Regions from separate parts of the Paenibacillus sp. FSL W7-1088 genome, predicted to be linked through region 1. Evidence: riboswitches for the same ligand, from Rfam matches in the RefSeq annotation. Region 1 holds a riboswitch; the other holds the start of a gene.

Region 1 (5,895 bases):
GTTTACTACCTTTGGCGACCAACTCTTCCTCGCGGTTAAAAGCTTCCATAATAACATTGGTCACTCCATCGTTCGTGGCAACAAAAATGGTGTTCACTTTTAAGATGCCGCTTAATACGTCTACAATATGGGACGCGGCTTCCTGTATATTTTCATAGAAGCCCCTTGTAACACCTACCGTTCCCATGATTCACCCCTCTTGTCTTAGCTGCATTTTCAATTCATAGTGCACTGTATGATTCAATCCATTAACGAGGGTTCAAAAGTTGCGAAAAAGTGGTCACAACCTATACATATATAAAGTTTTCTATCTACTTCTAAGCATCGTCAACTGTAATTACACGGTAAATAGAAATTATACGCTTACCCTCCAGCTTTGAAAACCTCTATCATTCTGAGCGATGAATCATGACGAACGATCAGCCACTCACATGTGATCATTATCACACCAAAATAACAATATATAGTTTATAAATGGATAAAGAAACTCTACATGTAGTGTTCAATGAATGGACATTATCCCATACATTTCAATTTTATTATTTTTAGGAGGAACTGAGATGAACATGCTTGAGTATGCCTCTCCACCGGCATCCGACCTGCTATCAGACCTGGGAAGACGAATTATAGGTGCTGAAGACGCCGATACGCTGAGGGAGAATGCCAATCTGAACGGAGACTCGTTCAGCGGCAAGATGAGCAGGCTCGGTTCGGAGACCGCCAAGTGGCATGCTCTGCGTCATGTACTGCCTAAAGAGCTCGCTCAGGCTGTGGAGAACGGCGATCTGTATGTACACGATCTGGATCAGTATGCCCTCGGAACAACCAACTGTATCTTTATCCCATTTGACCGGCTGCTGGCCTCCGGATTCAACACCGGCAACGGTTCGGTTCGTACACCTCAGACGATCATGTCTGCCATGGCACTGGTCGCCATTATTTTTCAATCCCAGCAGAACAGCCAGTATGGCGGTGTATCCGCCAATAAAATCGATTGGGATCTCGCACCTTATGTGAAGCGTTCGTTCCGTAAGCATTACCGGAAGGGACAACGGCTGTTTGGAGAGAATGAACGAATTGAGGATGAGCAGCTGCATCTGGATAGTGATGAAGCGAAGAAGAAGTGTGCACGAGCCTTTGCCTATGCCTGTGAAGAAACGGAACTGGAGACCGGGCAAGCTGCGGAGTCCCTGATCCATAACCTGAACACCATGAGCAGTCGTGCTGGCGGACAGATTCCGTTCACTTCGCTGAACTACGGGCTCTGTACTTCAGCCGAAGGTCGACTCGTATCCCGGTCGTTGCTGGAAGCGACCATTCGTGGACTTGGTAAGGGGGAAACACCCGTGTTCCCTCAGCATATTTTCCAATGCAAGCAAGGAATTAACCAATCGGAGGGAGATCCGAATTACGATCTGTTCCGGCTTGCTGTGACCTGCTCCTCACGGCGCATGTATCCGAACTTTGTCAATGTGGATGCTTCCTTCAACCTGCCCTATTATCAACCGGAAGATCCCGATACGATCATTGCGACGATGGGATGCCGGACACGCACACTGGCTGATCGCTTCGGACGCAATCGTCAGAGCGGCAAAGGCAATCTGTCCTTTAACACTATCAATCTGGTCAAGCTCGGCATTCGATATGGAATCTGCCAGGGCGCAAGCGCCATCGCTGACCGGGCTGGATTCTATACGGCGCTGGAATCCGTCATGCACAATGCTACGGATGGACTGCTGCACAGGTATCGAATTCAGAGGAACCAGCCTGCCAAAGCATCGGACTTCATGATGCGGGAAGGGGTATGGGAAGGCGGTGAACAATTGGCTCCGAATGAACCGGTGGCCGATCTGTTGAAGCATGGTACGTTATCCCTTGGTTTTATCGGGCTTGCGGAATGTATGACCGCTCTATATGGCCGTCACCATGGACAAGACCTGCATGTACATCGAGAAGCCTTGAATATCATTCGTACGATGCGAGAGTTCTGTGACCGGATGAGTGAGCAGCATAACCTGAATATCACCTTGTTCGCTACGCCCGCTGAGGGTCTATCCGGCAAATTCACCAAGATCGATCGTGAGCGATATGGCGTCATCGCGGGGGTGAACGACCGGGAATACTACACCAATTCATTTCACATTCCGGTCTATCATACGCTTCCTGCCTATCGCAAGATTGAGCTGGAAGCTCCCTTCCACTCACTATGTAATGCCGGAGCGATCTCATATGTCGAACTCGACGGGAATGTAAGGGCCAATACCTCCGCTTTCCAACGAATCGTGCAATTCGCGCTGGCCCAGGACATCGGGTATTTCTCCATTAATCATCCGATTGACCGCTGTCCGTCCTGTGGCTATGAGGGCGTTATTGGAGATGTATGTCCCGGATGTGAGGCTCATGAAAACCATGTACATTTCCAGCGGCTGCGCCGGGTGACGGGATATCTGACCGGTGACTATAAAGTGCGCTTCAATGCGGCGAAGCAAGCCGAAGTGAGAGACCGGGTGAAGCATCAATGAATCTGTATGGTTACATCCCGGAATCGGTGAATGAGGGGCCTGGCCTGCGTGCCGTGTTGTTCATCAGCGGATGCCGCCATGCCTGTCCGGGCTGTTTCAGCCCCGGCTCATGGAGCTTCCGTGCAGGGGAACCATTTACGGAGAAGCAGCAGCAGCAGATTTTGCATGAAGTGTCTTCGCATCCCTTGCTGGAAGGGGTTACGTTATGCGGAGGTGATCCTTTTTTCTCTGCCGCAGCATGTGCCTCCTGGGTTCGGCAGCTTCGGGCTGCTCGGCCTGATCTGACCGTATGGGCCTACACGGGGTTTGTGTATGAGGAGCTGATAACAGACCCGTCACGGACGGAGTTATCCCGGCTATGCGACGTCATTATCGATGGACCTTATATTGCAGCTGAGCGTGATGTATCACTTCCTTTTCGCGGCAGTCGTAATCAGCGCATCATCGATGTTGGGGCAACAACGGCTCGCCAGACCATCGTTACTGTGCAGTTAGATGCATGGTAACGATTTTTTTATTTGAGGGGAATCAAGCACAGCGTGGGAGATGATTTGCTTCATTTTAAGAATGCCAAATCTACCAATATATCTAGGATTCATAGAGTATTATTTTATTTCCGATCGGATTAATGATATATGTTGCAAGCCCTTAGGTTATCGTCTATGATTGGTAGCATAAGAGCAAGTATACGACGATTGCAGCATGATACAATCTATCATCTATGCTTGGTCACCAATTTCATAGCCGGAGATGTGTACGCACATTTCTGCACACGGAAACAGGTGCCGACCGCGCTGCATGCGTGGTCAGGCTTAAAAGGGAAGCACGGTGCAAATCCGTCGCGGTCCCGCCACTGTATACGGGGAGTCTATGCATATAATCCACTGGGGTAAACACCGGGAAGGAATGCATATGGCCATGATCCGCAAGCCAGGAGACCTGCCTGTTTCGACAGCATCGCATGACCTACGGAAGATAGGGAGGTGTTAGAGCAGCCGCTACAACGACTTATAGCAGGTGTTCTTTCCCATTCTATCTTTGTGCACAGTCGTCATTCATGATGCCTGTTTCTCGGGGGTATGGAATCGGAAGGAATGCCTTTTTTTGATGCTTTCAAATGAAACACAACACAATAGCTTCAACCGGATGATCATCATTATTAATGAGGAGGAATTTTACATGTCGCAATCACAGCAACAACAGCCACAAGTACGGACAGGCAACCTCGGTTACCCCCGCATCGGTGCGGGACGCGAATGGAAAAAAGCACTGGAGTCCTTCTGGGCTGGCCGAATCGATGAATCCACGCTTCATCAGGAGCTGACCTCGCTTCGGTTGCAGGATCTGAAGAAACAGCAGGCACAGCAGCTCGATCTGATTCCTGTGGGCGACTTCTCCTATTATGATCATATGCTTGACGTATCCGCGATGTTTGGCGTCGTTCCTGAGCGCTTTAACCATGCAGGCGGACCGGTATCCGTATCTACCTACTACGCCATGGCCCGGGGTAATGATGAGGCAACCGCCTGTGAGATGACCAAGTGGCTGAACACCAACTATCACTACATCGTACCTGAGATTCATAATGATACTGCATTTGCATTGCTTGAAAATAAACCCCTTGCCGACTATCGCGAAGCGAAGCAGGAGCTTGGGCTGGAAGGTAAACCGGTTGTGGTCGGTCCGTACTCGTATGTACGGTTCGCCAAAGGCTATGACGCGGAACGCTTTGCAGAGATCGTCACACGTCTCGTTCCAGTGTACGCCCAGCTTCTGTCTGAGCTTCAGGCAGAAGGCGTACAGTGGGTACAGATCGACGAGCCTGCTCTGACGCTGGCTGTCTCTTCCGAAGATGAAGCCTTGCTGCAACAGGTGTATGCTGCCTTGGCACAAGCTGCACCGGAATTGAAGCTGCTGCTTCAAACGTACTTCGAATCGGTGGAGGCTTATCCGGTCGTGACAGCACTGCCTGTTGCCGGAATCGGCCTGGACCTGGTCCACGGCTATGAAGGCAACTTCACCAGCCTGCGGGAGCATGGCTTCCCGCAGGATAAATGGTTGGGCGCCGGTGTCATCGACGGGCGCAACATCTGGCGCGCCGATCTCGCAGAGACGGCGAAGCTGCTGGAGCAGGTGGCTGAATTCGCAGCCGAAGGCAAGCTGATCATTCAGCCTTCCTGCAGCCTGTTGCATGTACCGGTTACGGCCGCTCAAGAGAGCGCGCTTGATCCGGTACTGCGCAATGCCCTGGCCTTTGCCGACGAGAAGCTGGAGGAAATTGCGACGCTCGGCACGTTGTTGTCCGGCGGTGCGCAGCAGGCGGACCAAGCAGCGGCTTTGGCTGAAGCCAGCCGCCGCGCCCAGGCAAGCACCGAAGCGGTGCGCCTGCTGAGCGAGTCCGAATCACGGACACGCCTAAGTGGTGCGCCTGCAGGGGTGCATGCTGATGAGCAGCTGCTCCGCAACGCGTCATTCCAGGAGCGACGCGAATTGCAGCAGCAAAAATGGTCGCTCCCGCTGCTGCCAACCACAACCATTGGCAGCTTCCCGCAAACGGCGGACGTGCGCAAAGCACGCGCACTCTTCCGTAAAGGGGAATGGAATGCGGAGCAATATGACGCCTATGTACGTGAACAGATCCAGGAATGGATTACCATTCAGGAGGAAATTGGTCTGGATGTGCTGGTACACGGTGAGTTCGAACGTACCGATATGGTTGAGTTTTTCGGTGAAAAGCTGACTGGATTCGCCTTCACCAAAAATGGCTGGGTACAATCCTACGGCTCACGCTGCGTGAAGCCACCTGTAATTTACGGAGATGTGCTGTTCAATGAACCGATGACGGTGAAAGAAACAGCCTATGCCCAGACACTGACCAGCAAACCGGTGAAAGGAATGCTCACAGGTCCGGTAACGATCCTGAACTGGTCCTTTGTACGCTCGGATATTCCACGCAGTGAAGTATCCTACCAGATTGCTCGCGCCATTCGGGACGAGGTTGAAGCGCTGGAGCAAGCAGGCATTGAGATGATTCAGGTCGATGAGCCAGCTCTGCGCGAAGGGCTTCCACTCAAACGAAGCAAGTGGGATGAGTACCTGCAATGGGCCGTGGAATCCTTCCGTTTGGCTACTGCAACCGTAAAACCAACAACGCAAGTGCATACCCATATGTGCTACTGCGAGTTCGATGATATTATTGAAGCGATCAGCGACCTGGATGCAGATGTGATCTCGATCGAGACATCCCGCAGCCATGGGGAACTGGTAGGCAGCTTCGAGCAGAATACGTATGACAAAGGTATCGGACTCGGTGTATACGATATCCATAGTCCGCGTGTTCCGGGCAAGGACGAGATGTTGAATATGATCGAGC
Region 2 (5,895 bases), 2.3 Mb from region 1:
AACGGGCTTGCACTGATCGCAGGAGAAGCCTGTCTGCGCAGTGGGGAAAATTTTGAACAGGAGACATTGGCACTGGTGTCACACGAACGAAAGAGATTAACGGAAGGTCTGGAAGCGTTGGGGTGTGAGGTTACACGAGGGGAAGCAAATTTTATATTGGCAGCTCTTCCAGAACCGTGGACAGCGTCATCCATGCAGGCTGCTCTCGGAGAACGGGGAATACTGATCCGAAGCTGCGCGATGTATCCCGGACTTGGGGAACGACATGTACGTTTTGCGGTCAAGGACGCGGAGGCTAATGGACGTTTGCTGGAAACAATAGGAAATGTAATTACGCCTAATCCGACAACCGGGTTAGAGGCAGGGGGACAAAGCGATGGCACTGCCATTCTATAATTATTACTCCCATGTACAAAAGGAACAGAACGAATACAGATCTTCTGTGTGGCCTGGATTATACATCTCCGCACATGAGCGGCATATTAAAGCGTCCAGTCCCTCTGTTGTAACAGCACTTTCCAGTGCCGTGTATGGGGGCGGCATGATTGAACTAGATCGCATATTCAACACCTATGTGGACAGACATTATCGCTGTGACGATCCACCACGTGATATTGCCGAGCTGTTGAGTGAATGGCAGGAGCAGCAGGATCAATGTGCCGGTCTTCTGACTGCGGTTCGATTGGAGCACACAGCGATTCAGGAATACGAAAGTGATGAATTCGGATTGCTTTGCTGCACTACAGCAGGGGTATCGAATGCTGCACGGGCAGGTTCTGCAAGAACCGTGTTCGATGCTGCGGGGAATGAGATGAGCAATGGGACGGTTTCCCAGAAAATTGGGAAAGTTTCGTCTTCAACCTATACTCCCGGTACGATCAATATCATGTTGTGGATGAATGGGTGTATGACTGCTGGAGCGATGGTGAATGCCATTCAGACTGCGGTAGAGGCGAAAGCCGCTGCGTTAGCTGATTTCGGTGTGATGGATTCAGAGAATGGTCTGCCTGCAACCGGAACAACAACGGATGCCATCGTACTCGCGGTAAGCCAGGATGGAGTAAATAAACCGCTCATCAGTTATGCCGGGACGGCTACGGTCTTGGGTGCAGTGATCGGCAGGCTGGTGTATGACACGATAACGGAAAGCCTGCAAGCTGCGCAGGAGTGGAAAGAGAGGAATAACAAGCAATGACGTCTCTGCTGCATCAATGTGCTTCCTGGCCGATCTGGACGGGAATGGCTGGAGCCTGGATTATTATAGGAGCATACATATTGGATCGCTGCATCGGAGATCCGCGCTGGATTCCCCATCCGGTGATTGGCATGGGAAAGGCCATCTCTGCACTGGAGCGGGCGATAAGGTCGCGGGTGGATTCAAATCAGGCTCTCCAAAGAGCTGGCGTTTTATTTCCCCTTTTGATTGCAGGCGGTTCTTTTGCACTGACTTGGGGATTAATCTATGTGTTGGGTCTTATTCATCCCGCTGTTGCGGTTGTGGCAGAAGTGGTGCTAATCGCAACCACCATCGCCTCAAAAGGTTTGAAGGATGCAGGCATGGAAGTTTACCGCCATCTGATTCAACAGGACTGGCCTGCGGCGAGACGTTCACTGGGTATGATTGTAGGACGTGATACGGCTCATCTGGATGAACAGGAGATTGTACGGGGAACGGTGGAGACTGTGGCGGAAAATATCGTGGATGCCATCGTCTCTCCACTGTTCTATGCCCTGATTGGTGGAGCACCACTTGCCATGGCCTATCGGGCGGTGAATACACTGGACTCCATGGTAGGTTATAAAAATGAAAAATATCTGCATCTCGGCTGGGCGTCTGCCCGTCTGGATGATTGGGCCAATTGGATTCCCGCGCGGCTTACCGCCTTGCTGTTGATTATAGGAGCCTGGTTCATGAAGATGGATGCCAGAGGGGCTGCACGCATGGTGTCCCGGGATGCACGACTGCACCCAAGCCCGAATAGCGGTTTTCCCGAGTCAGCGGTGGCCGGAGCGCTGGGCATAAGACTTGGCGGGCATAACGTATATCACGGCGTGGCTTCATTTCGCGCATATATGGGCGAGCCTACAAGACGGATGGAAGCAGAAGATATCGTACAAACAACTCGGCTTATGTTCTGGTCGGCAGGTTCTTTTGTTTTAGTATGTTGGTTGGTCACCTTAGGGATATGGTCTGCTGGAGGTGCACTGTTATGGAGATAGAAGCTGGACCTAGTGGCATGCAAAGCCGTGAGATTATTTTGATACGTCATGGTACAACGGCGTGGAACTTGGAAAAAAGGTATCTTGGGCATACCGACATCGGACTGCTGCCCGGAGCAGAGCAGGAGCTATCTTCGCTGCGCGAAGAGTTCAGCAATATCACCTGCGAAGCCCTGTATTGCAGTGATCTGCTGCGTTGTCAGCAGACACTAACACACATTGCGCCGTCCCAAGCGGGACAGGCCAAGCTTGATCCCCGACTAAGGGAGATCAACTTTGGTCAGTGGGAGGGGTTGACCTATGACCAGCTCAAGGATAATCCGCAGTACCGAGACTGGATCGATGCGCCTAAAGAGGTAACGCCACCGAATGGCGAGCCTTGGACAGCATTTGCTGCGCGAATTGATTCATTTATAGAAGAGAGTCTGATGTCCTTTTCACCAATACTGCACTCTCGCAGCATAAACGTGCCAAAGGTAGCCGTAATTACGCATGGCGGTGTTATTCGTTATATGATATCACGTCTCATTCCAGATCAAGGATTTTGGGATACGCAGGTAATACCAGGACAAGCGATCAAAATCCGGCTGGATGGCGATGGGGAGAGCTGGGTTGGAACCAGATTGACTTTTCCGTAAATCGGGTTGTAAGGATGTACAATATAACCTATAATCACAACAGAAGTGTGACTTAGCAAGTGCATCATCGATGGAGGCGCAACAAGCTCTACCAAGGATGCAGGATGCTCACTTGAATGGTTAAACAATATTAGCGACCAAGGGTCCCGCGTGCATGCAGTATGTTTCATGCTTTTATATGAGGCGATGAACGGCATACGGGTGAAATAGGGAAGCCGGTGTAAATCCGGCACGGTCCCGCCACTGTAAATCAGGATGAATTCCTGTAAGTCAGGTTACCTGCCCTGGACGTATAAACCGGTGTTCCTTCGAGGAAAGGACAGCGTTTCGGGCAGTTCTCTGTGCATAAACAGCGCCAAGCTGACCATGCGCAGATCGCCACATGCGAGACGTCATCCCTGATCCTGACCAAGGATTGGGGATTTTATTTTTTCGGAACACAAATTCAAGCGGAATTGGGACAGGAGCACTACTCACTAGAATGGATAGAGAAGGGGAGAATGAACACAATGAATTTCAAGACATGGAAAGGCGTAGCGTCACTGCTGAGCGCAGCGATGCTGGCACTGACGTTGGCCGGTTGTGGTACAACAACAACGAACGAGGGTACAGGAACCTCACAACCTGCACAGGAGCAATCCCAGGAACAGGCGCAGACAGATCTCAAAACACAATATCCACTCACGGTTACAGATGCTACGGGTGAATCGTTTACGTTTGACAAAGCACCAGCCAAAATCGTATCCGTATCTCCGGCTGAAACGGAATCCCTGTTCGCACTCGGATTGGACGAGCAGATCGTAGGGGTATCCGACTATGACGATTATCCGGAAGCAGCAACAACAAAACCGAAAATGGGCGGAGTATCAAAGCCTAATGAAGAGTCGATCATTGCGGCTGAAGCAGATATCGTATTTACAGGTATCTCAATGAGCAAAGAGTCGGTGAAGAAACTGCGCGATCTGGGCATTACGATTTTCAAAACAGATCCTAAATCAGTGGATGATGTAATAAACAACATTGAAACTTTTGGTAAAATCACGGATCATCAGGAAAAAGCACAGGAGATCATCACCCAGATGAAAAAAGATGTGGCTGATGTAACTGAAGCTGTGAAGGCAGTTAAACCGGAAGAGAAGAAAAAAGTATATGTTGAATTCTCCCCAGGCTGGACTGTAGGTAAAGGTGAATTCATGGATGAATTGATTACACTGGCCGGAGGAAACAACGTAGCATCCGACTTGACTGGCTGGAACCAGATTAATGAAGAGAACATTATTGCTTCCAATCCGGACGTCATTCTGTATGCGAACGATGTAGTGGAAGATAACAAAACATTGGATCAAATCATTAAAGCACGCAGCGGGTGGGATCAAATTACGGCTGTGAAAAACGATGCAGTCATCGGTCTGGATGCCAACCTGTTGAGCCGTCCGGGACCACGGGTAACCCAAGGTCTGAAAGAAGTAGCCAAAGCGATCTACCCTGATCTGTTCAAATGAGTAAAAAGCTGGCAGTGTACGGAACGGCCGGAATTGTGCTGCTTGTGTTAACCGTGCTCATCTGCACGGGCATCGGTTCGGTTGCCCTGCCTGCCTTGGACATTGCGGGCATCTTGCTTCATCGCATTCCCTGGCTGGGCGACTGGATTGTTCCTGACTGGAATACAGCAGCAGAACAGATCATATGGAAGGTCAGATTCCCACGTGTACTGCTTGCCGTGCTTGTAGGTGCATCGCTGGCGATTGCCGGAACTGGATTCCAGGGGGTTCTTCGTAACCCTCTGGCTGATCCGTTTACCCTGGGCGTATCGTCCGGTGCATCGGTAGGTGCGGCTTTTCTGATTTTTTTCGGATTGCAGTATGCACTGATTGGGATCTGGACTCTGCCACTGGTCGCGTTTCTGACGGGAGTAGTCACATTGTGGTTTGTGCTGGCCCTCGCTCGTGAGGGACGCAAAATACCGACACACAGCCTGGTTCTGGCTGGCGTCGTCATGCAGAGTTTCCTGGGAGCAGTAGTCTCCTTCCTGTCGACCATGTCGAAGCAGACAATCAATGAAATTATATATTGGACGATGGGAAGTCTGGCACTGCGTGGGTGGTCGTATACGGCCATCCTTTTCCCGTATTTTGTGCTGGGGCTGATTTTCCTCTGGAGCCGTGCGCGTTCGTTGAATGTGCTTGCCTTGGGGGAACGACAAGCCGCGCATATCGGGGTTCAGGTGGATAGATTGAAACTGTCGGTGTTAGCTGTGGGTACGCTGGTTACGGCAGGCGCTGTCTCTGTATCCGGCGTGATCGGCTTCGTTGGGTTGGTCATTCCGCATATTCTTCGGCTCATTGTCGGACCTGATTATCGGTTGTTGGTGCCTTTGTCCGCGATTGGGGGAGCCATCTTCATGGTCTGGGCAGATACGATTGCACGCTCATTGCTGGCCCCAACCGAAATTCCGCTGGGTGTAGTTACAGCTTTTGTTGGAGCGCCATTCTTTGCGTATCTGCTGCATCGGAACAAAAAGCTGCGGAAGGGGATGATGCCATGAGTACATTCATGAAAAGAGACCCTACCGAGAGTCGACCGATGATTGAAGTCACGAAAGCTGGTAAAATGTATGGTAACCATCGGGCTCTGCATGCGGTGGACTGGCAAGTCACAGAGGGTGAATGGTGGGGCGTTGTTGGTCCAAACGGCAGTGGAAAATCGACCCTGCTTCAGCTACTTGCCGGAACCGAACAGCCGAACGCTGGCAGCATACAGATTGATGGACGCGACATTTCCTCGTACACCCGCAAAGATCTGTCGCGCATGATTGCTGTCTTGCAGCAGGATGGACTGCCGGCCATCTCTTATCCCGTAAGGGATGTTGTCGAGATGGGACGTTATCCTTACCAGAACTGGCTTGGCAAAGAACCGTCGGATGGAGCAGCGATAGTTGATAAGGTGTTAGAGGAGTTGGGTCTGAGTGACATGGCCGAACGACCTTTGGATGCACTGAGTGGCGGTCAACGGCAGCGGGTTGCGCTTGCCAAAGTCA

Evidence for each region. A riboswitch is a leader RNA that binds a small molecule or an ion and turns the genes downstream of it on or off. The one in region 1 is predicted to bind cobalamin.
Region 2: linked by a shared signal. The riboswitch ahead of MKY42_RS07635 (ABC transporter substrate-binding protein) and the one ahead of metE (5-methyltetrahydropteroyltriglutamate--homocysteine S-methyltransferase) in region 1 are both predicted to bind cobalamin.

Annotation. Positions count from the first base shown of each region.
Region 1 covers NZ_CP150216.1:6,727,798-6,733,692, forward strand. The annotation lists gene MKY42_RS30345 (histidine kinase dimerization/phospho-acceptor domain-containing protein) at 1-187, opposite strand, end outside; gene MKY42_RS30350 (anaerobic ribonucleoside triphosphate reductase) at 561-2,522, shown strand; gene nrdG (anaerobic ribonucleoside-triphosphate reductase activating protein) at 2,519-3,028, shown strand; cobalamin riboswitch at 3,286-3,484, shown strand; gene metE (5-methyltetrahydropteroyltriglutamate--homocysteine S-methyltransferase) at 3,702-5,895, shown strand, end outside.
Region 2 covers NZ_CP150216.1:1,699,831-1,705,725, forward strand. The annotation lists gene cobD (threonine-phosphate decarboxylase CobD) at 1-396, shown strand, start outside; gene MKY42_RS07620 (adenosylcobinamide amidohydrolase) at 377-1,195, shown strand; gene cbiB (adenosylcobinamide-phosphate synthase CbiB) at 1,240-2,220, shown strand; gene MKY42_RS07630 (histidine phosphatase family protein) at 2,211-2,858, shown strand; cobalamin riboswitch at 3,023-3,160, shown strand; gene MKY42_RS07635 (ABC transporter substrate-binding protein) at 3,368-4,360, shown strand; gene MKY42_RS07640 (iron chelate uptake ABC transporter family permease subunit) at 4,357-5,403, shown strand; gene MKY42_RS07645 (ABC transporter ATP-binding protein) at 5,442-5,895, shown strand, end outside.